Regions from separate parts of the Roseibium album genome, predicted to be linked through region 1. Evidence: riboswitches for the same ligand, from Rfam matches in the RefSeq annotation. Region 1 holds a riboswitch; each other region holds the start of a gene.
The links. Region 1 has a riboswitch for cobalamin ahead of cobU (bifunctional adenosylcobinamide kinase/adenosylcobinamide-phosphate guanylyltransferase). Riboswitches for the same ligand answer to the same signal wherever they lie in the genome.

Region 2: it holds a riboswitch for cobalamin, as region 1 does, so the genes downstream of both, ACO6TI_RS24775 (energy-coupling factor ABC transporter permease) here and cobU (bifunctional adenosylcobinamide kinase/adenosylcobinamide-phosphate guanylyltransferase) in region 1, are expected to answer to the same signal.
Region 3: it holds a riboswitch for cobalamin, as region 1 does, so the genes downstream of both, ACO6TI_RS23950 (DUF1636 family protein) here and cobU (bifunctional adenosylcobinamide kinase/adenosylcobinamide-phosphate guanylyltransferase) in region 1, are expected to answer to the same signal.

The regions. Positions count from the first base shown of each region.
Region 1 covers NZ_OZ247583.1:4,426,409-4,436,172, reverse strand. The annotation lists gene ACO6TI_RS20150 (cobyric acid synthase) at 1-749, opposite strand, end outside; gene ACO6TI_RS20145 (YrhK family protein) at 746-1,054, opposite strand; gene ACO6TI_RS20140 (GNAT family N-acetyltransferase) at 1,051-1,539, opposite strand; gene cobO (cob(I)yrinic acid a,c-diamide adenosyltransferase) at 1,550-2,188, opposite strand; gene cobN (cobaltochelatase subunit CobN) at 2,185-5,943, opposite strand; gene cobW (cobalamin biosynthesis protein CobW) at 6,022-7,119, opposite strand; gene cobU (bifunctional adenosylcobinamide kinase/adenosylcobinamide-phosphate guanylyltransferase) at 7,116-7,667, opposite strand; cobalamin riboswitch at 7,701-7,914, opposite strand; tRNA gene ACO6TI_RS20115 (tRNA-Asn) at 8,241-8,316, shown strand; gene ACO6TI_RS20110 (ABC transporter substrate-binding protein) at 8,440-9,764, opposite strand, start outside.
Region 2 covers NZ_OZ247583.1:5,379,804-5,389,567, reverse strand. The annotation lists gene ACO6TI_RS24780 (Ig-like domain-containing protein) at 190-6,024, shown strand; cobalamin riboswitch at 6,261-6,474, shown strand; gene ACO6TI_RS24775 (energy-coupling factor ABC transporter permease) at 6,526-7,206, shown strand; gene ACO6TI_RS24770 (HAD family hydrolase) at 7,286-8,011, opposite strand; gene ACO6TI_RS24765 (dimethylsulfonioproprionate lyase family protein) at 8,146-8,754, opposite strand; gene prfH (peptide chain release factor H) at 8,751-9,413, opposite strand; gene ACO6TI_RS24755 (RNA ligase RtcB family protein) at 9,410-9,764, opposite strand, start outside.
Region 3 covers NZ_OZ247583.1:5,213,933-5,223,696, reverse strand. The annotation lists gene ACO6TI_RS23975 (Na/Pi cotransporter family protein) at 1-723, shown strand, start outside; gene ACO6TI_RS23970 (ATP-binding protein) at 736-2,589, opposite strand; gene ACO6TI_RS23965 (response regulator transcription factor) at 2,586-3,239, opposite strand; gene ACO6TI_RS23960 (YrhK family protein) at 3,737-4,471, opposite strand; gene ACO6TI_RS23955 (ABC transporter substrate binding protein) at 4,555-5,493, opposite strand; cobalamin riboswitch at 6,024-6,235, shown strand; gene ACO6TI_RS23950 (DUF1636 family protein) at 6,614-7,018, shown strand; gene ACO6TI_RS23945 (ABC transporter ATP-binding protein) at 7,015-7,788, shown strand; gene ACO6TI_RS23940 (ABC transporter substrate-binding protein) at 7,804-8,739, shown strand; gene ACO6TI_RS23935 (FecCD family ABC transporter permease) at 8,827-9,764, shown strand, end outside.

The sequences.
Region 1 (9,764 bases):
TCAAGGCCGAGGGCGTCTTCCGCCGGCAATTTTCCTGCGTCAGCGAACCAGGGAACAACCCCCAGGCCCTGCCAGTGTGTTCTGCTGGAAATTTCGCGCATACCATCTTCGAAGAGGCTTGGATCCCCCCGGAATCGATTGATGAAGTAGGCCTTGATGCGATCCCGTTCCTGTGCTTCGAGAACCGCATGGGTTCCGACGACTGAGGCGATCACACCGCCTCTGTCAATGTCCGCACACAGTACGACCGGCAAGTCTGCAGCTTCGGCGAACCCCATATTGGCGATGTCGCCGGCACGCAGATTGATCTCTGCCGGACTTCCAGCTCCTTCCACAATGACCAGATCCGATTCTAATTCTGTTTTTGAAAAACTCTCCAGAACTTTCGGTAAAAGCGTCTCTTTCTGCCTTCCGTATTCACGCGCCCTCATGGTTCCGAAGCGCTTGCCCTGAACAATAACCTGTGCGCCAGTATCCGTTTCCGGTTTCAGGAGAACGGGATTCATGTGAACGGACAAAGGTACCCGGCACCCCATCGCCTGCAGCGCCTGGGCCCGTCCGATTTCGCCGCCGTCGGCCGTCACCGCAGCATTGTTGGACATGTTTTGCGGCTTGAACGGACGCACGGCAAGGCCACGGTTCGAAAAGAGACGGCAAAGGCCGGCAACGATCAGGCTCTTGCCGACATTCGAGCCGGTGCCCTGGATCATGACGGCGGCCGTGCTGCCGCCAGAACCGGATTTGTTCATGCGCTTGTGACTTTGTTGAGTTGCGCAACACCATATGGCCGAAATTCGGCCGGTACCGGCAGAATGGCAAGGCGAGGTTCAAGCATCAACCATATGGTTGGCCGAACTGCGAACAGAATCGACCCGATAAGAAACAGCCAGGTTCCTGCATAAACAAGTACCGGGAAGAAGAAGAGGACACTTCCGACAATGAAGGTCAGTGCGGCCAGAAATTCCACGATTGTCCGGTAGAGTTCATATTTTCGAACCAGCGCGGGATGGTCAGGCGATGCAGATCGAAGAGCATGATCGAACATCGTTGTCATGGTGCGAGGTCTTTCTCAAAAACGGCCGACGCACGGTCACCCGGGTCACAAGGGTGATCAATCAGTACATAGCCGATGGAGCGATAGAACCTTTCGGCGGTGCAGGTGCTTCTCAGACGAGCCTTCGCGATGCCTTGCTCGGCAAACCGAGTTTCGATCGCGTTCATGAGTGCTTTGCTCACACCGCAAAAGCGAGCCTCTGGGAGGACATAGTTCAAAACAACCTCACCTGTCGGCATTCCCATTCCAACGCCGAGCAGTCGTCGCGGAGATTTGCAGGCCCACGCGACGAGGATATGTCCTGGACCATCAATCCAGCGGAGCACCGTTTCTTCTGTCTTGTTCCTGAGCCAGGATTCGAGGCGCAAGGCATCGTTGCCGTGATCTGCGGTGCATAGTTCAGAAATGGATCGACGCAACAATGCCGCCATTTCGCCTGCTTCAGGTCTTTCGGCAGGACGTATCTCGAACCAAGACAAGTCCATTTGCGTTCCCTTAAAATTCGATGCCTTCCTGTGGTTTCACGCCGGACCGGAACGGGTGTTTCACCTGGGTCATGTCAGTGACGAGATCGGCGATCTCGATCAGTTCGTCCTTTGCATTGCGGCCCGTGATGACAACATGGACATCGTCAGGCTTTTCGTTTTTCAGGAAGTCGACCACGTCGGCGATATCAATGTAGTCGTAGCGCAAGACGATATTGAGTTCGTCACACAAGATCAGGCGGTAATCGCCGGACAGGATCATCTCCTTGGCAGCTTCCCAGGCCTGTTCGGCGGCTTCAATATCCCGCTGCCGGTCCTGCGTTTCCCAGGTAAATCCTTCACCCATACGTTTTATGGTCACAAGGTCCGAAAACCGGTCCAGGGCCATGCGCTCACCCGTCTCGATCCGTCCCTTGACAAACTGGACAACGCCTACCTTGTGACCGTGACCGAGAGAACGGAACACCATTCCGAAGCCGGCAGTGGATTTGCCCTTTCCCTTGCCCGTATGAACGATCAGCAGCCCCTTTTCGATGGTCTTGGTCGCCATGATCTTGTCGCGCGCCGCCTTTTTCTTGCGCATCTTTTCGGCGTGACGGGCGTTCAGTTCTTCTTCGGTCAGTTCCGGCTTTTCGTTATCAGCTGTCACGGCGCAGGGTTCCCTTCGAGTGTTGATTTCAAGTCCTTCAGCGCAGAATGGGTCGAATTGCGCCTTGGCGTCCAGAGATCTCGGTCAATTGCCTCCTGAAACCGGGCGAGCATTTCGGCATATCCGGCCGGATTGACGTCATTCAGAAAATCGCGAACCTCTTCGGCTTCTATATAGGCTGCATAAAGCTGGTCGAAATGATGGTCTTTGACGGCCCGGGTCGTTGCGGAAAATGCAAAAAGATAGTCAAGCGTTGCGACCATCTCGAATGCGCCCTTGTAACCATGGCGCATGACGCCCCTAATCCATTTCGGATTGGCGGCGCGTCCGCGCACGACCCGGCCGATTTCTTCGGAGAGAGAGCGCACGACCGGACGTTCCGGGCGTGAATGATCATTGTGATAGACCTTTGGAGCATCGCCTTTCAGCGTTTCAACCGTCGCGGCAAGTCCACCCTCAAACTGGTAATAGTCGTCGCTGTCGAGAAGGTCATGTTCACGATTGTCCTGATTGTGCAGAACGGCATCGACAGAGGCCAGACGGGTTTCCAGTTCATTGCGCGCTCCTTCGCCCAATGCGCCCCCGCCATAGGCGTATCCGCCCCAGGTCAGGAAAGTATCGGCAAAGTCTTTTTTCTCCTGCCAGATCCCTTCATCGACAAGGGCCTGGAGCCCGGCTCCGTATGCACCCGGTTTTGATCCGAAGACACGGTACCCGGCGCGTATCGCTGCCTCGTCGGCGCTCAGGCCTTCCGTCTCCAATCTTCTTCTTTCAGACCGCATCCGAGCCGCAACAGGATTCGCGTCAGCGGGTTCTTCAAGAGCTCCGACAGCCCGTGCTGCGCTGTCGAACAGGTCCATCTGGTGGGGAAACGCGTCACGGAAAAACCCGGATACCCTTAAAGTGACGTCGATACGCGGTCGCCCGAGGTCCGAAAGTTTCAGGATTTCAAATCCGGTCACCCTGCCAGATCCATGTTCCCAAACCGGCTGCGCGCCGATAAGCGCCATCGCCTGGGCGATATCGTCGCCACCCGTGCGCATGTTGGCAGTGCCCCAGCAGGTCAGGACCAGTGATTGCGGCCACTCGCCTTCCTCCTGGAAAAAGCGTTCAGCTACAAGATCCGCCGATTGCCTGCCTAGCCGCCATGCGGTTTCAGTCGGGACGGCACGAACGTCGACAGAATAAAAGTTTCTGCCTGTAGGCAGGACGTCAGGGCGCCCGCGCGATGGCGCGCCGGACGGGCCGGGTTCGACAAAACCTCCGCTCAGCGCTGTCAATACGGCGTTCGTTTCAGCTGGTCCCGACGTCATCACCGAGGGTCGAAGTGACCCTTCGATATCGCCCAGGACTGCCCTTGTTTCCGGCCATGCTTCTTTCGCGATCACACTGCCTGCGATCAGGTCACGGCACAACAGCTCGATCCGTTCGACCGTGTCTCCGTTGGAGCGCCAGGGTGCGCTGGAGACATCCTTGAGAATGTCGGGTTTCGCCCCTGTCCAGGTGTCTGAAAAGTCACAATCGAGCGGGTCAAAACCGTGCAAGGACAGATCACGCGCGACAGCACGCTGCAAGCTGTCCTGATGGGCATCCTTGCCGCGTGGCACGCGGGCGAGTGCAGCAAGAAGATCGGTAAGCTGATCGCAAACGGGACTTTGGCCAAGAATGTGCAGTCCATCCCGGATCTGGAGTTCCTTCAGGTCGCAAAGATGCGCGTCGAGTCGAGCAAGGCGTGTGTCCTCATCCATCGTGTCGTCAATGCCAATGTCCAGGTCGAGACCATGACGTGTGGCCGCATCGAGAATGTCGCGGGTCAGTGCTTTCAGACGCCTCGGGTCGACGCCGCTGGCGAGATAATACTCATCCAGTAGCGTTTCCAGCTCTTCTGCCACACCGTGACTTTCGGCCCGCGTCAACGGCGGCGTAAGGTGATCGACAATGACAGCGGAGGTTCTCCGCTTTGCCTGCGCGCCCTCGCCCGGATCGTTTACGATAAAGGGATAGATATTGGGAACAGGTCCGAGCACAGCTTCCGGATAGCAATTCTCCGACAGGGCAAGTGCTTTTCCCGGCAACCATTCCAGATTGCCATGCTTGCCGAGATGAACTATCGCATCGACGCTGAAACTCTGTCGCAGCCAGATGTAAAAAGCGAAATAGTGGTGCGGTGGAACAAGATCCGGATCGTGATAGGTTTCCTTCGGGTCGATATTGTAACCGCGTGCGGGCTGGATACCGACGACCTGATTGCCGAAGCGATGAAGTGCCAATCTGAATTTCCCGTCGACGAGGTGCGGGTCCTCCTCCGGAGCTCCCCAACGACCGGTCACGGCTGTTTTCAGCTTGTCCGGCAACCTGCTGTATGAACGCTGGTAGTCGACAAGGGAAAGTTCCTCGAAACACACGCGTTCCCTTCGCCCGGGCAACGCATTGGTGACGCCGGATGCAAGAATGTCCAGCAGACCGGCAGAGCTTTCCGGAGCGTTGCCGGTGTCATATCCCGCTGCGCGCATTGCAGCCAGCAGTGACACACAGGAAGCCGGAGTATCGAGGCCGACACCATTGGCGAGACGGCCATCCTTGTTCGGATAATTCGCCAGGATCAGGGCTGTCTTTTTTTCGCTTTCCGGGATTTTTCCGAGCCTTGCCCAGTTGGCCGTCAGGTCCGATACGAATCCGATCCGGTCCGGCACCGGCGTGAAGCGAACGGGAGTTGACTGGGTGGCTTCATCAAAAACGCCTTCTTCCTTGAAGGAGACCGCGCGGGACAGAATACGGCCGTCGATTTCGGGCAGAACCACATGCATCGCCAGATCGCGGATCGACAGGCCCTGATCACTCTCCTCCCAGCCCTCCTTCGAAGACGAGGAGAACACCACCTGCAATACCGGCTTGTTGATCCTGTCCAGGGGGGTCGGCTGATGTGTTCTTCCTGCCTTGGAGACCGCAAACGCCGTGCCGTTCAGGACGACGTCCGGCTTCGCTCCGGCGAAGAGGCTTTCCAGGATCGCAACGGATTCCGCTTCCTTCAAACTGGAAACAAAGATCGGCAAGGCGTTGATGCCGGCCTGATCGAGCACCTCGATCAGCGAATCGACAGGTGCTGTCTGCGCGCCCTGGACCAGTGCCCGATAGAAGGTGATTGCTGCGACCGGTCTGGATTTTTCTGTCCAGGTGGCCTTTAACGTATCCAGGTCGGCTGCCGGTTGGCCTTTCTGATAGATCCCTGCACGGGGTAGCGGTACCGGTTGCGCAGGCTCGTCCCCCGAGCCGAGCAGAGAGGCAGCAAAACGCAGCGCGTTGGCATAGTTTCCCGCACCGCCTTCAACGCAGTATCGCCAGAAACGGTGCACTTCCTCCTTCGTCCGTGTCGACCTTGCCGTCAGCGCCTCGTCCCATTTGTCGTCGCCCGGGACAACAATGAGATCGAGGCCATACGCCCGAACTTCCTCTTCGAAGCGCTCGATCCCGTATCGCCAGTATTCAATGCCGCCCAGAATGCGCAGGATGACCAACCTGGACCCTCGCACGGTCTGTTCCGCATAAAGGTCCACCGAATAGGGATGCGACAACGCCATGAGGTTGGCCAGTCTCAGACTCGCGCAGTCGGTCCCCAGCGCAGAATGTGCGGCAGAAAAACTGCCCAATTCCGTGTCGGCTGCAGACAGGAACAGGATGTCGGCCGGTGCCTGCCCCAGATCGACAGCGTCACCGCCGTCGTCAATTCTGCGCGTCTGGCTGGCGAGAATGTGCATCAGGTCGTGTCTTCTTCTTGCTGTTTCCCGACGGGGAGTTTCCCGAGCAGGACCAATTCCCTGGAAAATTCGCCGATATCAGGCGGCAGCTCTTAGGGTGCCAAGCAATGCGCTCACAGCTTCAAGATCGAAACCCTTGAGACCGATCACGACCAATCTGCCGGAACTCTCGGCGCCAGCCGCAAACCAGGTCTCCACGCGTGGGCCAACTGCCTGAACCATGGCCGGCGCCGATTTGCCTTCTATCCGAACCGCACCCTTGATCCGAAGCACACCTTTAAGTGCCATTGCTTCAAGAACCTTCGTTTCGGCTGTTTTCAGTGCGTCGAAGGCGGGAACCTCAAGAACGTGGCTCTCGAAATCGTCATGATGGTGGTGATCATGATGGTGATGGTGGTCATCATGATCTTCGTGGTCATCATCGTGATGATGATGGTGATGCTCGTGCCGCGCCGCCATATCATCTTCAGCTGCGGACTGGCGGCCGAGCAATACCTCGATCGGCAGCGTGCCATTTTCCGAGGAGACGATGTGAACCGCCGGGCGGATCTCTGCCTGAATGCCGCTTTCGACCGACTTCAACGTGTCGGCTGCCACAAGATCCGCCTTGTTGAGAACAACAAGGTCGGCGCAACGCAGTTGGTCTTGAAACAGTTCCTCAACCGGACTTTCGTGATCCAGTGCCTCGTCCGCGGCACGCTGTGCCTCCAGGGCTTCCTCGTCGAGTGCGATCCGGCCCTCCGCCAAGGCAGCAGCGTCGAGGACCGTCACCACGCCGTCGACCGTCACCCTGGTCTTGACACTCGGCCACGAGAACGCCCGCACGAGCGGCTGGGGGAGTGCCAGACCGGACGTTTCGATGACAATATGCTCTGGTGGTGTTTCCCGGGAAAGCAGCATTTCCATGGTTGGCAGGAAGTCGTCGGCGACCGTACAGCAGATACAGCCGTTGGTGAGCTCGACAACTTCCTCGGCAGCACAATCGGGGTCGGCACAGCCATTGACCAGGGATCCGTCAAAGCCCATGTCGCCAAACTCGTTGACAATCAAGGCAATTCTCTTGCCGTTGGCGTTTTGCAGAAGATTGCGGATCAGCGTCGTTTTTCCGGCGCCCAGAAACCCGGTGACAATCGTTGCCGGAATTTTCTGACCCGGCTGCAGGTTCTGTGTCGTCATGGTGTGATTTCCAATTGCGTGTGGGGTTTCATCAGCAAGGGCAGACCGGCAGCCACAAAGACGACCTGGTTGCAAGCGTCAGCGATATCCTGATTGAGCCGTCCCTGCGCATCGCGGAACGACCTTGAAAGACTGTTCTCCGGCACGATCCCCATGCCGACTTCGTTTGATACGAAAATGCAGGCACCTCGCACCTGCCTGATTGCGGCACAGAGTTTTGCGGCGTGGGCCGGAATATCCCTGTCGGCGAACGTCAGATTGGAAAGCCAGAGCGTCAGGCAGTCCACCAGCAGCACCCGCCCGGGACGGCACTCGGACAAAAGCAGGTTTTCAATGTCGAGCTGCTCTTCAATCGTGATCCAGCCGTCGCCACGCTGTTGCCGATGCGCGGCAATCCGGTCCGCCATTTCATCATCATACGCTGCACCGGTTGCAACGTAGACCTTTTCCAGACCGGAATTTATGGCAAGGCGTTCGGCGAAACGGCTCTTGCCGGAACGGGCACCGCCGAAGACAAGCGTGGACCTTGATCCTGAACTTTCGCTCACATCTTTCTCCCCGCTGTCCACCCGACAGCGCCAAGGGTTGCACAATTGACGGCCGGTCTCCTGGCTCACGGCTGGTTGCCTCCTGCACCCCTTCCCGGTCTTCCCTGACCAGTGGTTTTCGTGCAGTCGCTCGCCGTTTACAGTTGCGGGGGCAGCTCCGGATTGGCGTCAGACGCAGACACCGGATTCCCGTTTCATCCGGATCAGGCCATTTGCCGTCACCGAAACCGTCGAAATCCTTCCTAAACACATATTCAGCCGGAGACAAGCACCGGAATCGATCTTCAGAAAAGGTCTCGGCAACGGCGGCAGGCGCCGAACCCACGCCTTCCAGGCGCAGCCACCTCGCGGAAAGACGGTTTGAAGCCAGTAAACGAGCTCAGTGGTTTGAACAGTTTTCCAAAGTCCAGATTATCATTAGCGCCCTGTTATCCTTGCTATTTTCCACTCCAGAAACAAAAAAATGATGACAGGGTGAAAAAAACACGCGCGGGGGCTTGGCAAACGGATCAAGCCTTTGATATACGCATCTCCATCGACGGGATCGGTTTCGCACCGGCCCCGACGTGGTGATCCCCAGTAGCTCAGTTGGTAGAGCAAGCGACTGTTAATCGCTGGGTCGCTGGTTCGAGTCCGGCCTGGGGAGCCATTTTTTCCAAAAAAATTTCGAGTTCGCGCGTGCCGGCAGCAACATATGATGCCGTCTGAATGAGCGTAGAGCGTCTGACAAGCGAAGTGGCAAGGTCGGGTGAACCGCCCTCACCGATTTGCTTCAGACGAACGACCAGCGTTCCATCCAGCGTTCACCGTCCATGTCCCAGTTGGAGGCCATGGCCTCGCTGACAACCACATCCTTTGCCGTTGCAAAGACATAGTTGGCGAACATCGGAACGATCGCGCCGCCATCCTCGTTCAGGATAGACTGCATTTCATAGTACATCGTCCGTCGCTTGTCGGTGTTCAACTCGGCACGAGCAGCGACCAGAAGATCGTTGAATTTCGCGTTGTCCCAGAATGTGTCGTTCCACGCTGCACCTGAGGCATAGGCGGTCGTGAACATGGCATCTTCAACCGGACGACCACCCCAATAGACCGCCGAAAACGGGTCTTTCATCCAGACATCCGACCAGTAGCCATCATTCGGCACCCTGTTGATGTCGAGAGTTATCCCCGCTGCGCCTGCCGATTGCTGGTAAAGGACCGCGGCATCCACGGCTCCGGGAAATGCGGCATCCGCCGCCGAAAGCGATACTGACAAGCCGTCAAGTCCGGCTTCCTTCAGATGGAACCTTGCCTTGTCCGGATCATAGGTTCTTTGTTCAAGTTCGCTGTTGAAGAATTGCTGACCTTGTCCGATCGGATGATCGTTTCCGACGGCGCCGTAGCCGAAGAGGATCTTGTCGACCAGTTCCTGGCGGTTGATGGCGTGTTTCAACGCAAGCCGCACATTTTTATCGGTGTAGGGATCCTTGTTTGTGGACATGGCGAAGGTGTAGTGCTGATTGCCGGCTACCGAGTGGATGGTCAGTTCCGGCCGGCGCCCCATCAGGCCAACGGTCTTCAGATCCAGCTTGTCGATTACATGAACGTCCCCGGAAATCAGGGCCGTTGTCCGCGCATTCAGGTCAACAATGGCAAGCAACTCGACACCGTCAAAGAAACCACGTTCGCTGTCCCAGTCATTGTCAAAGCGCGTCAGCGTTGCGGAAACACCCGGATCGAAATCGGTCAGCTTGTAGGGACCCGCACCATCTTGCGAGCGCCAGTCAATGGATCCATTTCCGGCCGGCAGGATGGCCAGGTGATAATCGGTAAATGTAAACGGGAAGTCGGCGCTCCCGGCAGACAGTGCAAAGACAATCGTGTGCCCGTCAATCGAGATGTCCTCAATCGAGCCAAGCAACGGTTTGGCTGCAGATGTCGAAGCTTCTCCGCGGTGAAAGTCGATCGAAGCCACGACATCTTCGGGCGTTATCGACTTTCCTGAATGGAAGGTGACACCCGGGCGTAACTTGAATCGCCAGATTTTCGCTTCGGAGTCAGCCTCCCAGCTTTCGGCAAGCTGCGGCTCCACCGAACCGTCCGCGGCAACACCCG
Region 2 (9,764 bases), 950 kb from region 1:
TTTGTTAACTTATAGAATTTGAGAATATACACAAATAAAATTCAAATTTTAAAAAATTATACTTTGCAATACTATTTTTTATATACCCCAAGTTGGTGGATAGCTTGCTTTCCGTAACCCAGAGTATGGGCCGTCTGCTGCAGGATTTTTGATTTTGCGGATCTAGGGAAACCTGTTTTGAGAGGCTTCATGCATCCGGCATTTAATTTTGGGTTCAAAAACGGTCCAGTCATTCCACAGGCTGTCTTCGGGTCTTCCGTTGCCGCGAGTTTCAAGTCGGGGCGGTGGTCTTCAGAGATTTCTCAAGGGACACCGGCGATCGACCCGGAAGACACGGACATTTCCGGCGCAACTTCGTTCGGCGCACGTTGGATACAGTTTCTCGGATCAGGCCCGGCGTGGAAATCAGCGCGATCCCGCAAGGAAGATCCTACCGACACTGATGTCGCTGAAGTGGAAGACGACGCTTCTGGTTCTTCTGTTGAGCCTGACATGAGCGATGCCGGAAACGACAGCCCGCTCAAGGCGCTTTTCGATTCACTCTTTGATGGCGAACCTGACGCGAACGGTGAAGGCAACCAACCTGCGAGACCGGACACAAATACCCCGGTAGCTGAACCGGGGGGCGCTACCGAAAACACCGATCATGATGCCCGTTCCACTGAGCAGGCTGCGCAGCCGGGGGAAGGCGACAGCACGGCATCGGTTTTCGAAGCCTTTGCCCCAGCGGTTGGTGACGACGGCATTATCCTGCATGATCAAACCTGCCCATGCCCGGGATGTGGTGCCCGGGAAGAAAGCAGCGTGACGCTCAATGCGGATTCTGAAGCGGGTCTGAGCTCGACTGGAACGACTTCCGCGCCGTCTACGCTGGGAGATATGGCAGACTATCTGACCAGCGGTTACTGGGCGGACAAGGGACTGAATGTTTCCAATTCGGAAGGGACATTGTCCCACAATCTTGGAACATCCGGAACCGACGCCAACAATGGCGTTCTCCATTACAACCTCTCCGGTTTTTCCTCCGACAGCAATGGCATCACCGAAGAACGCAAGGTTCTGGTGCGTGAGGCCTTCAAGTTGTTCGAAGCGACGCTTGGCATTGATTTCGAAGAAACGACTTCGACAAACACGTCTGAAGTCGATTTTTTCTTCAGCGACAATTCCTCCGGTGCCTGGGCCAACTACAGCTACTACAGCAGCGGCACAATTGCGGCGAGCTATGTGAATGTTGCCAGCTCCTGGTCGGGGGGAACGTCGACCTACAACGACTACACGCTGCAAACGATCTTCCACGAGATCGGTCATGCGCTCGGCCTCGGTCACCAGGGCAACTACAACGGCTCTGCGACCTTCGGTGTCAGCAACAATTTTGCAAATGACAGCTGGCAGGCATCGATGATGTCCTATTTCAGCCAGACAGAGAATACGAATGTAGATGCGTCGGGTGCGCTTTTGCAAACACCGATGTCCGTCGACTGGATGGCGCTGGATGCGATCTACGGGTCACAAGGTTACGGCGTTTCGAATGCATTTACAGAAAACACGACCTGGGGCTTCAACACGACGGTAACGTCCGATGTGAGTGATATCTGGGCGCAATGGTCAAGCTATGCGCACAGGACCGCGTCAACAATTGTCGACAGCGGTGGCATCGATACGCTCGACCTGTCGGGCTATGGCAACAATTCCGTAATCAACCTTGCGCCAAGCGACAGTCAGTCAACGGGACCTTCGGTATCAAGCATCGGCGGCAGAACCGGAAACCTGACAATTGCGGAAGGCACGATCATTGAAAACGCGATCGGCGGTTCGGGAGCGGAGACGTTCCATGGCAATAGTGCCGACAATACCCTGACCGGGAATGGTGGCAACGATACATTCCACGACAGCGCGGGCAATGACACTTATCTCGGTGGATCGGGAACGGATACGGCTATCTTCTCCGGCAATTTTTCGGACTACAGTTTTGCAGTGAGCGGCTCGTTCCTTCAGGTCATCAATGTTGCCGTGGACCTTGTGGAGTTTACGGTCGAGTGGCTTGGGTTTGCAGATCAGACAGTCAGCCATCAGTCCATCCTGGATTCGCTCGAGGCGGACACGAATTCCGCGCCCGATGCTGAAAACGACGGTTACACCGTTGGCGAGGATGGCCTGCTTTCCGGCCAGAACCTTCTTGCCAATGATACGGATGCCGATGGCGACGGTCTGTCGGTTGCCTCGGTCAACGGCTCTTCCGCTTCGGTCGGTTCCCAGATCGTGCTGGATTCCGGTGCGCTGCTGACGGTGAATGCCGACGGAACATTTGACTATGACCAGAACGGTGCATTCGATCACCTGGGCGATGAAGAGACCGCAACGGAGACCTTCAGCTATGTTGCCAGTGACGGCGAGGGGAACTCCGAACCGGCAACGGTGACGATCACCATTGAAGGATCGCATGACAACACGGCACCGGTCTCGGCCGACGACAGCTACACTGTCGGTGAGGATGGTCTGCTTTCCGGCCAGAACCTTCTTGCCAATGATACGGATGCCGATGGTGACGGCCTGTCGGTGGCGTCGGTCAACGGCTCTTCCGCTTCAGTCGGCTCGCAGATCGTGCTGGATTCCGGTGCGCTGCTGACGGTGAATGCCGACGGCACGTTCTCTTATGACCAGAACGGTGCATTCGATCACCTGGGCGATGAAGAGACTGCAACGGAGACCTTCAGCTATGTTGCCAGTGACGGAGAGGGGAACTCCGAACCGGCAACGGTGACGATCACCATTGAAGGATCGCATGACAACACGGCACCGGTCTCGGCCGACGACAGCTACACTGTCGGTGAGGATGGCCTGCTTTCCGGCCAGAACCTTCTTGCCAATGATACGGATGCCGATGGTGACGGCCTGTCGGTTGCCTCCGTCAACGGCTCTTCCGCTTCGGTCGGTTCCCAGATCGTGCTGGATTCCGGCGCACTGCTGACGGTGAATGCCGACGGCACATTCTCTTATGACCAGAACGGTGCCTTTGATCACCTGGACGATGAAGAGACCGCAACGGAGACATTCTCTTATGTTGCCAGCGACGGCGAGGGGAACTCCGAACCGGCAACGGTGACGATCACCATTGAAGGATCGCATGACAACACGGCACCGGTCTCGGCCGACGACAGCTACACTGTCGGTGAGGATGGCCTGCTTTCCGGCCAGAACCTTCTTGCCAATGATACGGATGCCGATGGCGACGGTCTGTCGGTTGCCTCGGTCAACGGCTCTTCCGCTTCGGTCGGTTCCCAGATCGTGCTGGATTCCGGTGCGCTGCTGACGGTGAATGCCGACGGAACATTTGACTATGACCAGAACGGTGCATTCGATCACCTGGGCGATGAAGAGACCGCAACGGAGACCTTCAGCTATGTTGCCAGTGACGGCGAGGGGAACTCCGAACCGGCAACGGTGACGATCACCATTGAAGGATCGCATGACAACACGGCACCGGTCTCGGCCGACGACAGCTACACTGTCGGTGAGGATGGTCTGCTTTCCGGCCAGAACCTTCTTGCCAATGATACGGATGCCGATGGTGACGGCCTGTCGGTGGCGTCGGTCAATGGCTCTTCCGCTTCGGTCGGCTCGCAGATCGTGCTGGATTCCGGTGCGCTGCTGACGGTGAATGCCGACGGCACGTTCTCCTATGACCAGAACGGTGCATTCGATCACCTGGGCGATGAAGAGACTGCAACGGAGACCTTCAGCTATGTTGCCAGTGACGGCGAGGGGAACTCCGAACCGGCAACGGTGACGATCACCATTGAAGGATCGCATGACAACACGGCACCGGTCTCGGCCGACGACAGCTATACTGTTGGCGAGGATGGCCTGCTTTCCGGCCAGAACCTTCTTGCCAATGATACGGATGCCGACGGAGAAGGCCTGTCGGTGGCGTCGGTCAACGGCTCTTCCGCTTCAGTCGGCTCGCAGATCGTGCTGGATTCCGGTGCGCTGCTGACGGTGAATGCCGACGGCACGTTCTCTTATGACCAGAACGGTGCATTCGATCACCTGGGCGATGAAGAGACTGCAACGGAGACCTTCAGCTATGTTGCCAGTGACGGAGAGGGGAACTCCGAACCGGCAACGGTGACGATCACCATTGAAGGATCGCATGACAACACGGCACCGGTCTCGGCCGACGACAGCTACACTGTCGGTGAGGATGGCCTGCTTTCCGGCCAGAACCTTCTTGCCAATGATACGGATGCCGATGGTGACGGCCTGTCGGTTGCCTCCGTCAACGGCTCTTCCGCTTCGGTCGGTTCCCAGATCGTGCTGGATTCCGGCGCACTGCTGACGGTGAATGCCGACGGCACATTCTCTTATGACCAGAACGGTGCCTTTGATCACCTGGACGATGAAGAGACCGCAACGGAGACATTCTCTTATGTTGCCAGCGACGGCGAGGGGAACTCCGAACCGGCAACGGTGACGATCACCATTGAAGGATCGCATGACAACACGGCACCGGTCTCGGCCGACGACAGCTACACTGTCGGTGAGGATGGCCTGCTTTCCGGCCAGAACCTTCTTGCCAATGATACGGATGCAGATGGTGACGGCCTGTCGGTTGCCTCCGTCAACGGCTCTTCCGCTTCGGTCGGCTCGCAGATCGTGCTGGATTCCGGTGCGCTGCTGACGGTGAATGCCGACGGAACATTTGACTATGATCCGAATGGCGCGTTTGACGAACTCGACGCCGGTGAAAAGGGCGCCGACAGCTTCACCTATCAGGTCTCGGACGGTAACGGTGGCCTTGATACGGCGACGGTGAACCTTACCATTGACGGTGAGACAACACCCGATGAGGACCCGATTCCGGATCCGGTTCCGGGCACCGACAAGCCGGTGGTCATCGATTTCGAAGGTCTGGCACCTGGTGAATACATGGGCGAGGCAGGATTCTCACTCGCGGGGATCAACGTCACGACAGATGGCCAATTGGCAGGCTCCCTGTCCGGGGCGACATCAGGCTTCACGATTTCGGCAGGTGGCTCGGATTTCGATCTTGACGGCATTTTGCTTCAATCCGTGACCCGCAGGGCGCGCGTGACTGTTGAAGCCTATGATGACGGTGTTCTTGTCGGATCGATGAAGGTTCGCATCAACTCAAAAGGCACTTACGAACTTGAACTGGATGAAAGGTTCGACAGCGTCGATGAAGTGGTGGTGAGCAGCCGAAGGGACAAACCCTTTTATGTCGACAACATCTCACTGGTGACGCAGACGGAAGGACCGTCCGGAGGCAATCAGGGGCCCGTCGCGTTCGATGACAGTTTCGCGACGAACGAATCTGGTGTTGTGAGCGGTAACCTTCTGGGCAACGACAATGATCCGGACGGTGGCGAAATGTCCTTGCAGACCGTTGCCGGCCGATCCGACGGCACGGCAGTTCTCGCTTCAGGCGCCATTGTCACATTCGCGAGCGACGGCACGTTCAGCTATGATCCGAATGGTGCATTTGACCATCTTTCCGACGGTGAAACGGCAACCGACATCTTTGTCTATGACGTTGCAGACAGCAATGGCGGAACCGACACGGCCGAAGTGGAAATAACCCTCAATGGCGAGGGAACGTCACCGGTGGAGACCCACATCGGTTTCGAAGGCGGCTCTCCGTGTCGCTGGTTTGACGAAGAAGATGAATTCGTCTTCACCAACACCTACGTGACGGCCCGCACTCGGGGTGTCTCGGAAGGAGATTACGCAGGACGCAGCTATGGTGACAGCCTTTCATTTGCGCGTGCCGACGGCGAAAGCTTCGATTTCGAAGAAGCAACCTTCACGGCTTTGGGCTGGCGCAAGGCGACTGTCACCGTAGAAGGTTATCTGGATGGCGAACTCGTCGGTGTGGAAGATTTCCGCATTCGCGCAAACAAAGAAAAGACGCTTTCCCTGTCCGATGAGATCTTCGATGAAGTTGATGAGGTCGTTGTAACGTCCAATTATGGCGTCATACTTGACGATATGACCCTTATGGTTTGATCCGTTTATCGGCACTGCGATACCGTGGACCGGGCAGACAGGTGGATCTCCTGTCTGCCTTTTTGCGTGATGGAAGGGTGGCCAGGTCGGCTCCCGTGACTTCCGTCATGCGTCAAATTTGCATCAGCCGGCTTCGTTCAAGACATGACCGGGCAACGCCCGTGGAAAATATGTGACGATGCCGCATTTCGACGGCTCACGGCAAAAATGCGCTTGCACCTGTTCCTGGAAAGAGGCAATCCTCGCTTATGGATGGTTCCGCCGATACGAACGTGAAGGCGGATGAAATGGGAACACGGTGAGGCGTACCCAACAGGGGCCTAGACCGTGGCTGCCCCCGCAACTGTGAGCGGCGAGCAAAGCCCGACATGCCACTGGCCGATATGGCCGGGAAGGCGGGCTGCGCAAGGACCCGTAAGCCAGGAAACCTGCCATCCAAACGGTCGCTCCGACCAATTCAGGAAACCTATCGCGCACGGAGGGTGCGCAAAGGAGAAAAACATGCATATCGAACCTGGCATCGTTGATGGTGCCAAAATCGTACTCAGCTATGGCACGGCTGCCGCTTCCTTCGGTCTACTCGGAAAACTCGCGCTTGATACGGTGCGCAAAAGTGGTGTTTCCGGTCTTGCCGTCCGTTCCCTGATTACCTCGCTTCTGGTCTTCAGCTTTTTCGAGCTGCTGCCGCATTACCCGGTCGGAGTGTCCGAGGTGCACTTCATTCTCGGCGCAACCCTGTTCCTGATGTTCGGTGCGGGACCTGCGGCGATCGGCCTGGCCGCCGGCCTTGCCCTGCAGGGTTTCCTCATCGCTCCGTTCGATCTGCCGCAATACGGCATCAACGTGACAACTCTGATCGTGCCGCTGTGGGCCGTGAGCCTGCTGGCAAAGAAAATCATCCCTGAAAAAACGGCCTATGTGGATGTCTCCTATGCGCAGGCCCTGGCGCTGTCGACGACCTATCAGGGGGGTGTTGTCGCCTGGGTCGCCTTCTGGGCATTTTACGGACAGGGTTTCGGCGCAGAAAACCTGGCGTCAGTCGGGACTTTCGGAATTGCCTACATGCTGGTCGTTCTGGGTGAGCCCCTTCTGGACCTGGCCGTTCTTGCGGGAGCCAAGACACTGGCACCATTCACAAGAACGATGGCGTTCAACAGCCGTCTTCACCAACCTGCTGCCTGAAACGCGGGCTGTTTTCAAATACGGGAAAGGGCGGCAACGGGCCGCCCTTTTTTTTGGCGATGGCACTGGTGGTATCGGTTCAGGGGAAAAACCCGATCAGGTCGGCTGCACTTTCCAGAACAACATCCGCATGCGGCGAAAGTTCCTGCCGTGCGCTCGTTCCTGTCAGAACTCCGATCGTCAGGCCGGCACCGGCAGCATGAGCCATTTCGATGTCGTGGGTGTTGTCGCCGATGACCGCGATTCCAGACGTGGGAACGCTGATCGCGTCGGCAAATCCATGCACCATGCCGGGTTCAGGTTTGGGACCGTGACCTGTGTCATACCCCGTCACGAAGTCGAATTTCGGTGCAAGGTTCGTGCCCTCCAGAAAGGCGCGGATTGCAGCTTCGCTGTCGCTTGAAGCAACCCCCAGCCTGAAGCCACGCGCCAGGAGCGCATCCACTGCCTCTCGAATGCCAGGCAGAGGGGCGGCATCATGCATTTTTGAAACAAATATGCGGTCGAGCTCAGTGGTCAGATCCGCGAGGCCAAAATCCGCACCTCCGGCTATCCAGGCCTCGGCGATTTCTTCAGAATTGCCCGCAGCAAGCAGCGACCCGGCCTCCGATCTGCGCGTTGCAAGATCCAGTCCGGTCAGCTCAAGAAACCGCTCTGCATCGGTTGTCACACCTCTTGAAGCCAGCCTCGCCGCTTCCTCGTAGGCAGGTGTCCAGGTTGCGTCGAAGTCGAGCAGGGTGCCGTCCTTGTCGAAGAGGATCGCTTTTGTTGCGGCTTTTTTTCTTCGCAGTTCTTCAGACGTCATGCGGGCCTCTGATGTGTGCTTTGACTCTTTGGGTGACATCGGCACTCTATTCGAATTTCTCTCTGCAGGGAGATCGCAAAAGCGGCATTTTCAGATGTGAAAAAAAATCAGCGGCTGCGACAACAACGGCAATTCTACCGGCGAGCAACCCCAAAGCTCGCCAGATCAAGATTTCCACTCCAGCGCCATGCACCGAGAAACGGTTCGGACAATGTCCTGCGTCCGTGTACTGCCCCCGCCGGATGATGAACAAAGGACCCGGGCGGCGCTTGCCCATATGGCGCGCCTTCGAGAACCCACTCGGCATTCCCGGCGATCACAAAGTATGTTTCTTCCGCGGCGTGGCTGGAAGGCGGGTAGTCGGTCCCGGCCTCGGAGACGAGCAGGCCAACGCGAACCTCGTTGTCCCGGACATGCCCGTCCGGACCGAGCAACTCCGTGGTGTAGAGGCTGTTTGAAACGTCGTCGGCAAGCCCGGTGCCTTGCCAGTGTTCCCAGTCGAGACTGGCCGCGCATCCGAGCACAAGCCTTGCGCAGTCGATGGCGTTGTCGAGTGCACATACCTGCCGAAGCAGTGCACCGGGGTGGTCTCGTGCAGGCCTTGCGTAAAAAGGCCGCTTCGACGCAGCTCTAAGCCTGACTGCGGCTGCGTCACCGCCCGATCTTCCTTCCGCGCTGAAAGCCGATGCAATTGCCAGAAGCAGGGCGTCGAAGGCCAGGCGTTCCTTTGCTGCTAACGTCATCTGCGGCCTCCAGACTGATTTTTCATTTCGGCAAAACGTTCACCCTTGAAGACCCTGACGGGATTGCCGCGCTCCAGCAACCTGTGCAACTGGTTCTGCGCCGACCGGTCCCGCGCAAGGTTCTCCTCTCGCTTGAGGATGAACCGTGCCACCAGCCGGTCAAGGGCAACTCTACGGTTTCTGTGTTGAGAGCGTTCGTCGGTGGAGACGGCAACCAGTCCGGTCGGCAGGTGTGTGACCCGGACTCCACTGTCGGTGGTGTTCTGGTGCTGACCACCGGGACCACCGGAGCGGAAGGTCTCGATCCTGAGCGCACCGGTCTCCAGATCGATCTCCGGCAGGTCCGAATTGTCGACCGAAAACACGCCGACATACCAGTTCTGCCGTCTGTGATGTGCGCGGAAGGGGCTTTTACAGATCCATTGGACGGTGCCGATCCAGGTGTTCGTGAATTCCGGCATCTGATTTCCGGACAGTGTAACCAGCGCGGATGACGGATCCGCGCCGTCGCAGCCACCTGACACATCTGAACTGAACCGCAAGTCGGCTCGCCTTGCCTCGTGTTCCATTTGACGAAGAACGTGGGCGACGGCCCTGCGGCATTCACGGGGACCGTCACCGCTTGTCACCAGGAGGTGCTTTCGACTGGAAGTGCTCATCGCATCGCCCTCCTATCCTTCAGGCGACCGTGTTTGTCCCGCCGCGCGGCTGCGAGTTCCCGGTTCACCGCCTTCTTGAACGTCAACAGCGGTTTCAGCGTTGCAACAGATTGTGCCAAATCGGACGTCCGCAGGTCGTCCAGCACCTGGTTAGGATCCTTGTACGCGTTCGGTGCTTCCTCGATGAGGAGCTGGCGATCCTCGCAGATGACGTGTCCACCAAACGATGTCCGGATCAATCCGTCCCGGTCGGAACGGGTCGTTCCGGCGCGACCGGCCATCGACCGGCGATCATATTTTCGGCCCGAGCCGTGGGCAAGCGAGGCGAGTGCCTCCGGCCTGTTGGCCTTT
Region 3 (9,764 bases), 790 kb from region 1:
AGGATCAGTCCGCAAACCCGGGTCGAAGTCGGCGCCATGCCAAAACACCTGGTTCCGCCGTTCCCTGAACCGGCATGCATTGCGCAACGGCTTGTCGAACTGGAGTTGATCCGGTTGCTTCAACTGATCGCCGACGGATTTGACTGCTTGCGTGTTGGACGAAAATCCGGAGATCTGCATGAAAACCTGGAGGCAACCGCAGCACTTCACAAGATTATCGAGGAAGCCGTCAACGATATCGCGGCAAGACGAACGCTTTTGCCTGAAGACCATGAGCGGATCGATATGCTGGTACGCATCCTCTATACGGTCGGGGCTATGCGCGACACCCTAAAGGACCTTGGGTCCGAAATTGCCTATCTGCGCAGACAACGACCAGAGCTGACGTTTTCGGACTCCGCGATCGAGGGACTGGACGCCATACTCAGCGTGCTGATCTCGATCGCGCATGACCGGGATGCGGATACTCTTGAAATTCTTGCACGGCTGACCTCCAAAAGGGGCAACGGCATCAACGCGATCAAGGTCGCTTATCTTCAGGACGAAAATCTTCTGAAGATGCGGGACCGCGGCCGTTTGCTGAACGCGATGAATCTATGTGAGCGATTGATCTGGCTATTTGGCGAGACGGGCAGGGCATATGGACGAGTGGGCCGCAGCCAGGTTGAAGTTCTTTCCTGCGTTTTCGAGACGCAGGCCGGACTCAAACGGCAGCGCGCATAGAGACAGACGGGCTCAATGCAGCGAGATCGGCATGGTAAAGGAAACGACGGTACCGTCACTCGTGGAGACGATGTCGAGGCTTCCGTCAAGTTCGCTGGCGCGCCTGCGGATGTTCTTCAGACCGTGCCCGTTGTTTGCTGCGTGCTGAAAACCGCGGCCGTCGTCCTCAATGTTGATCTTCAGCATCTGCCTGGGCTCGGCCTGTAGTGAAAACCGGACCTTAACCTTGCTGGCGCCGGAGTGTTTGACTGCATTGGTCGTGGCCTCCTGCAGGATGCGCAGTATGTTGAGTGCGTGCGAAGGGTTGAGACCCTCTATTGCCGGAATATCAATCATCTGCCAGTCGAGTTCTATGTCGTGTAGCGCCAGTTGTTGTTCTGCGCGCTCCCGAAAAGTTCCAAGCATCCCGGATATGTCGTTTTCCACATCGAGAGATCCGATCAGCATCCTCAGTTCCTCAAGCGCCGCCTGTGCCGAGGTCTCGATCTGATCGGGATTGGATTCGCCCATTCTGCTCATCGCGATGATCGACATCAGTTGACCTCCAAGACCATCATGAACGTCGCGCATTATCCGCCGGCGTTCATCGTGCAATGCCTGCTTTCCCTCAAGAATCTGGCGCTGTGAGAAAGTTTCCCGAAGCTGGTTTTCCTTGTCCGCAATTCGCTCCTCCAGCGTGCTGACGAGATCGTCGACATGGTTCATCGAATGGATGAGACGCTGGAAGAAAATGACACTCAAGGAGGGCAGAATAAGGATGTAGACAATCCGGAAATGCAGGAAATTGCTGTCCGGTGTCACATTGGCAATGATCAGGGTGTCGTGAACGACGAGACCACAGGAGCAAAGCGCGGCAATGAGAAGAAGCGCGCATTCCCAACTGCGCTGCCATATGGCTGCACGCACGAGTACAAAGATCGTCCAGCAAACGATCACCAGCGAAAACGGCACAACGATAAACCTGTCGAGATAATCGAAAACAGGAGAAGGCAGGACAAGGAAGCCAATGGTTGAAAGCGCCGGAAGAACAAAGAGATACCAGGCCGGGAAGGGCAGTTTCCGGTTTGCGAGACTGATGTTGAACAGCAAACCTATAACGGTAAGCCAGAAATTCACCACATAGCCGAGAAGTGCGATTGCGTGCGAGATATCGACAGAGCTGGGCAGATAGATCGGAATGCCGTGAAGACTGCTGAAAAGCAGCAATATTGCGCAATAAAGTGCGGCTGGTTCGTGTTTGCGACTGATCCAGAGTATCAACAACAGCAGTGCCAGCAGCAATTGCCAGAATACGATCAACTCCGGCAGGCGAACGGCGCGCAGATAGTGCCATTCAAAGCTGTTGCGCAAAAGGCTCGACGGACCAATATAGACGTCGCTCAAAAAGCCCACCAGTTTGCCGCCCGGGGTCATGTCGATTTCGAGCTGGTTGATACCCGGTTTCAATGTTCCGCCGGAAAAGAGAGCAAAATACGGAATACTTTGATCGGGGATCAGGTCTCCACTCAAAAGCCCTCCGGTTGAAAGCTCCGTACCGTTGACCCGTACCGTAATCTGACCGGAGTAGTTGGGGACATAGACACCCCAGCGTCCGTCCCCGGTCCGGTATCTGAATTCGGAACGATAGACGCCTGCTTCGGCGGGACGTTCGGGATGAGAACGCCAGTTGTCCGGTAGCGCGACCTCGGTCTGTTGATCCTGAGCAGCGCCTTGCTGAAAAGTCATTGTCGTCAGCGGCGCGACACCTTGTGGCAGAGGAAGCATTTCGAAGGCGAGCACGAGCGTGATCACGATGGTGCCGAGCGCCCACAGGAAAAGCACGACAGGATGCTGCCAGACGGTCTTGTTGTTCGCTGAAGTGTTCAAGAGATGTTGATCAATCCACGCTGAATGGCTTCGAAAACAGCTTCGCCACGAGAATTGACTTCAAGCTTCCGATAAATGTTCTTGATGTGCGTCGGTACCGTGTTGCTTGAAATGCCGAGTTTCTCCGCAACATCCTTGTACGTGAAACCCTTGGCAATGCCCCAAAGTATATCCATCTCCCGTTTGGTCAGGAGTTCATCGGACTGATTGTCCTTTTCGGTCCCTTGTACGATTTGAATAATGAAACGCGCGACCGATGTGGAGATTGGCGACTTACCGGCGACAAGTTGTTTGACGGACTGTGCGATATCGAGGGGGCGGGAATCCTTCAAAAGGAAACCGGACGCACCGCTTGCAATGGCTGTTACGACGCTTTGTTCGTCACCCAGAACGGAAATGACCATAATTTCCATTTCAGGGTGCGTTTTTCTGGCTTGCCGAATCAGATCGAAGCCGTGGCCGTCTGGCAGTTTCAGGTCCGTGATCAACACATCCGCTGGAATGGTGTCGATGGCTTTGGAACCTTCGGCATAACTGGCGCAGGCTGCACGAACCGTAAAATCACCCTCTGACCCGATGCTCGTCTGCAAGGACTGCAACATGACCGGATCGTCTTCCACGAGAATGATATCGACCTCACGGTCAGTCATTTCAGCACCTGCAAAACACACGTTGAGCTATTGGAACATGATTATCAAAACCGGCGCCATCCCATATTGAGAGGATAGCGTAAGATCTCAATTCTCACCTATTCTGCAATCGGGCGTTGAGCAGCCGCCCTCGATACTGAAACCTGGACCTTGAACAGCTGAAGAAACACTCAGCTGTTCAGGGTCATTTTTTTGAGCATATTTAGTTTTTGCGTGTTGTTCAATCTGCCAGGAAACGTCATGACAACCCCTTAATGCATCACGAACGTGACTGCAGCATTGCCAATTCCTCGCGCCGTTGTCCTTGCGTCAAATGAATTGGCCGTTCCATTACTTTGCGCGAATGACAGACAGCGTTGGCCTGATGCAATCCGTTGGACCGTTTGCCGCCCGGTGTCTCGATTGACGGTTCGGAAAGACGCTGATCTTCATTGCGACCCAGCTTTTGGTTTTCCGGTCCGCAGGTATGAAAACCGCGTTCCGGACCTTGCAGGAGATCATTTCACCGGCGCGGGTTTCAGCTTTTGCGAGCGCGCGACGCCACGAATGACCAGGAGCGCACGCCAATAGTTGAAGACCCCGCCCAGCAGGAAAAGGATGCTGCCGGTCAGATACAAAAACGCCAGATAAGAAAAAAGTTCACGCGCATCGGATTTGCTTTCAATCGTCCAGAGATAAGGCACAGACGCAACGGCAAACAGCACCGATCCGGTCACAAAGGACAAGGCTGTCAGGTTCATCAATTGAAGCTTGATCAGAGATCCGGCAGTGATGATTTGCAGGACATTCACAACCGCACCGACCACAAACAGGAGACTGCCGACAACAAAACAGTACGCGCCCGCCTCGGTGGCATCATACCGTTTCAGGAAACAGACACTTCCGACAATGAAAAGGATCGTTCCAGTGACGTATGTGAGTGCAGCCAGGGTTTCCAGTCTGTCCCAGACAGAGGGTTCACCTTCACGGTGGCGACCCGCGTTGAAAACTTCCAGAAGGTCGTGTCCTGTGACTACGAGATAGAGCACGGAACCCGCGATGAAGGACCAGGCGCCGATATCTGCGTATTTCGCGAAGGCTGGAAAAAACAGTACGCTGCCGATGATGAAAATCACCCCGCCGATCTTGTAGAGCGCGGCGTTGAGACTTTCCCAGACAAGGTCCTTGCGTACGGTTTCGTGCTTGGCCAGCAGATCGAAATTTCTGGGCCTGTTGAGAAATAGATGCGGCATCGCGAAAAGCTATCAGCTGTTGACCGGGTCTGTATATGTTTGTTGTCCCAGGGGCCTTCAATGTGTCTGCAAGACAGGCGAACCTACTTGTAGACCACAGTGTTGGTCGCATTCTCAAGGCGAAGCGTTGACGCAGCCTTGCTGTCTGCATTCACGAAGAGGATAGCGTCAGCAGCGTCGATTTCGTCGATCGGCAACTTGTTTGGCTGAACATCGTCCAGCAGAATTTTCGCCGCCAATTCCGCTGCTGCCTCTCCTCGCTCACGATACTCTGTACCAAAGGCGAGCGTTATTCCTTCGTCGATATAGGCCGTTGACGATCCGATGCTGACGAGGTCGTCCGGAATGATCTCCTTGAGGATCCCGGAATGTGCGATGAACGACGATGAAGCGGTGACGTAAAGCGCGTCGACGCCTTCAAGCTGCGGGATCAGAGATGAAAGCTGAAGATCGGTTTCGTCCGCATCCGGTGCAAAGCGAAGCCGCTTGGGAGTGATGCCGAGTTTTTCTGCTGCAATCGTGAGGTGGTCGGCCTCTGAGACAGCGTTGTTTTCCCGCGGATCAAACAGGATCGCCATGGTTTGGACAGGGTGAATTTTTCGAAACAACTCCAGGTTCACGTCCGGTGACAGGGACATCTTGGCACCGGTCATGCCGGGGGGCGGGCAATCCAGGGACCCGACCAGTCCGACACCGACCGGGTCGGCCACGATATTGAACACACGGGGCACATTTGCGATGTCGAAATTATTGACTGTCTGCGTGACGGTCGTTCCGAAGGTGTAGATCAGGTCCCGTGTTTTCAGAACGTCGAGATTTTCCCGTAAAAACCCGGCCAGTTCTGTCTGGTCACGGTTTGCGTCAAAGTGATCAATGTCGGCATCGATGCCAAGTTCGCCCAGTTTTTCGACGAACCCTTCTTCGGCAGGCGTGAGGCCACGCCAAGTGATCATCAATATGGATTTGGTGTCATCGGCTGCCTCACCGAATACCGGGGTAAGAACCACTGCAACCAAGATCATACAACTAGTAATCAGGTTTTTCATCTTCGGGTGGCGGTCTCTCTTTTATGCAATCAATTTGGAAGTTTGCCCGGTGAGTAGAAGATTATTCGGATTATGCTTGGTATCAATGCCCATTTTCTTTTTCTTTGGCGCTATAAATTTCAAGGGGAAGGACTGGATACCGCATATACTGTCTTGAATTGAACGCAACCAATGTTCGCGAGCTCGCGCATTCACACTTTTTCACCGGCGATGATCCGGTCATGCATGAGGTGCTGGACTATCGTCTGGGCGGCTGGTCGAAACCATTCCTGTCTTGAGGTCCTGACATTTGATTGTGGCTCCACATGATCGAGAAGTCTTGTTCCAACGAAGCCCGCTCAATCCCTCCCGGCTACATCTGCACGGCACTGTTGGTTCTTTGGACTCTTGTCGAGTTGGACCGCGGCAACAAGGTAACAGAAACGGTTCAAACCAGCTGAAATTGCCATATGTCGCTGCCTGGAAGACACAGGTCGGTTTGTCGATTGACAGCTTCCTCAATTTCAGCCAATCAATGGTCTTATGGTTCTCGTATCCGGAGCCGGATCGGGATTAAAAGGGAACACGGTGCGGCGTAGCCAAAAGGCACCAAGTCCGTGACTGCCCCCGCAACTGTGAGCGGTGAGCAAACCTGAAAGCGCCACTGGGGAGACCCCGGGAAGGATCAGGCAAGCCATGACCCGCAAGTCAGGAGACCTGCCATTTCATCACAAACTTCAACCCGGACGGGGTGTTCCGGAGGAGCGGATGGCATGGCAAAACAGCGATCGCTGACAGAGTTAGACCTTCGGTTCCTGCAAGCCCCGTGTAATCGCGGAGGGCGAAATGAACCGGACCAGAAACGAAAATGCTGATTTCATACCCGTTTTTCTAGCCAAGGCCGGTGCTTTGGGCGAACGCGCAGCCAGAGCCATGTGCCCCAATGGCTGCAGATTTCCGCTTGCATCGAAAAGTGAACGTAATGTAATAACATTACATAAGTTGCGACATAGCCTTTTAAATGAGGTGCAGATTCCGGATCGGCGGTCTGATCATGAACAATCGGGCAGCTCGGATTCGGGCGGTGACAAACACGTGGAAACGTCGGGGATGGCAGATGAGTCGTGAATCGCACAAGATATTCGTCTGTACGTCCTGCAGGCACAATGGCAGCGACTTTCGGCCGGGTTTTGAACTGATCGCCAAGCTGCGGGAGGCCTTGACCTGCGCCTTACCGGTTGCCGGAAACGACTTTGAAGTTTCAGGTATCGCGTGCATGGCAGGATGCTCACGGCCCTGCACGGTTGCCTACAGAGCCAATGAAAAGGCGACTTATCTTTTCGGTGACATCGATCCGGAGACGGATATTGATGATCTGGTTGCCTTTGCCCGGCAGTACAGGGTTCTGGCGAATGGCTGGTGCAACTCTGCGGACCGTCCCGGCAAACTCCGGCGATCGGCACTCGCGCGCATACCGGCCGCAATGAGCGTGACCGAAGCAGATACGGCAACCGTTTCATGAGTGGCGCGGCCCTTTCGGCCAGGCAGGCCGGATGGCGCGCGGGGCAGGGCAATACCATCCTGCATCCCGTCAGTTTCGATCTCGCCGCAGGCCAGGTTCTGGGACTGGCCGGTGCCAACGGTGCGGGCAAATCCACGCTTCTGCGTCTACTTTATCGTTTTCACAGGCCGAGTACCGGTGCGATCTTTCTCGACGGTCAGGATATCTGGAAAATGTCCGCGAGATCGACCGCCAAGAAAGTTGCTGCCGTCCTGCAGGAGCAGCCCACTGATTTTGCATTGACCGTCCGGGAGATCGTCGCACTGGGCCGCCGTCCGCACGGGACGGGGTTTGCCGGAAATGGCAGCGACGACTTCGAAATTACCGAAGGTGCCCTGGACCGGATGGGATTGCTGCCGCTCGCCGCGCGATCCTTCGGAACGCTTTCCGGTGGCGAGCGCCAGCGGGTGATGGTTGCCCGTGCACTTGCCCAGGAGCCCGAATTGCTCATTCTGGATGAGCCGACCAACCACCTGGACATTCGCCACCAGCTGGAAATCGTTGCGCTGATATCCAGCCTCAACATCACTATCGTCACAAGCCTGCACGATCTGAACCTTGCCGGCCGCGTCTGCGACCGCGTCCTGTTGCTGCACAAAGGGGCGGCGGTCGCGTTCGGAGAACCGGAAGACGTTCTGACACCGGACCACATCGAAAAAGCCTATTCCGTGCAGGCGCGACTGGAACAACTTGCGCCGAGCGAACAAGCACATCTTACCTTTCATCTTTAAGTACCGGAGAATTCCATGAAACGTTTGGCAATCGGCCTCGCGACCACCGTTTTTGCAGGATCTGCGCTGGCACAGACCACGGTAAAAAGCTGCGATCGAGAAGTGACATTCGACGCTCCGCCAATGGCGGCCGTTTCCAATGATGTCAACCTCACCGAAATGATGCTCGTTCTCGGCCTCCGCGATCATATGGTTGGCTATACCGGCATTTCAGGATGGAAAACGCTCGATGAGGAAATGCGTGACGGCGTATTGGAACTACCGGAACTTTCCGCAAAGTATCCAACCAAGGAAGTCCTGATTGGCGCTGATGCGGACTTCTACTTCGCCGGCTGGAACTACGGCATGAAGGTCGGTGGAGAGGTGACCCCGGAAACGCTCGAGCCCTTCGGCATTCAGGTCTACGAACTGACCGAATCGTGCATCCACATCGGTGAAAAACCGAAAGTGTCGATGGCGGATATGTATAATGACCTGATCAATCTGGGTAAGATCTTCGGTGTCGAAGATCAGGCACATGATCTGGTCGCCGGTTACAAGGCCGAACTCGATAGCTATAAATCTTCTTTAAGACCCGGCGATAAGCCTCTGAAAATATTTGTCTATGATAGTGGTGAAGATAGACCGTTCACCGCAGGGCGTTATGCCATGCCAACGGCACTCATTGAAGCTGCGGGGGGTGTCAATGTACTTGACGATTTCGAAAAGAGCTGGGCCAAGATCGACTGGGAAACCGTGGTCGAAAAGGACCCGGAATTCATCGTTATCGTAAACTACGGAAACGTGACGGCTGAGCAGAAGAGAGATTTCATGATGCAGAATCCTGCATTGGCTGAAATCGACGCCGTCAGGAACGACCGGTTCGTTACGCTCGAATATGTCGAGGCGACACCTGGTCCGCGCAACATCAAAGCTATCAAGAAACTGGCAGAAGCCTTCTGGGGAGAGTAAACCTTGTTGCAGCGACCGACCGCGGAAATATCGAGGGACAGCGTGCAGAAAAGCAGTTCGCCGCCATCAAGCTGGGGGTTCGGCCTCATGCTGATGACCGGCGGGCTTGTGCTGATCATTTCCGTGGTCGTGGCCGTCTCGGTGGGGGCCATTTCGGTCCCGGCCAGTACGGTGTTCGGGGTCGTTGCCAACAAACTGTTGCCCGGCGCCGTCGAAATCGACTGGTCCAGGGGAAGAGAGGCAATTGTCTGGGACATCCGGCTTCCGCGCACATTGCTGGCCGGTTTTGTCGGTGCAGGCCTTGCTATTGTGGGTGCCGCGCTGCAATCGGTCACCCGTAATCCGCTCGCGGACCCGCACCTGCTCGGTATTTCGTCCGGAGGTGCGGCAGGGGCGATCCTGGCTCTTTTGCACACGGGACTGTTCCTGGGGCTGCTGACGGTTCCTCTAATGGCATTCGCGGGCGCGCTCGTCGCAACGCTCATCGTGCTCGGGGTTACGCATTTTGCCTCCGCAACAAGCGCCGACAGACTGGTTCTGGCAGGTGTCGCTGTTTCCTTCATCATCATGTCCCTGGCAAACATCATGATTTTCATGGGAGATCCGCGCGCGACACATACGGTTGTGTTCTGGATGCTGGGCGGACTTGGGCTGGCGCAGTGGAACCACCTGTTGTTTCCTCTCGGCATACTCGTGCTGACTGTCCCCTATCTTCTGGCGAAGGCGGCAGACCTCAATGCGATGACCATCGGAGACGAAACCGCGTCCACGCTCGGCATCCCCGTGGCGCGGTTCCGGCTGGTCGTGTTCGTGGTCGGCGCCTTGATCACCGGCGTGATGGTTGCCTTTTCGGGCATCATCGGATTCGTCGGGCTCATGATCCCGCATATCGCGCGGTTTCTTGTGGGGGGAAGCTACAGGCGTGTTCTGCCTGCCAGCCTGCTTTTGGGGGCGATATTCCTCATCTGGGCCGATATCCTGGCACGGACGCTCATGTCACCGGAAGACATGCCGATCGGCATCGT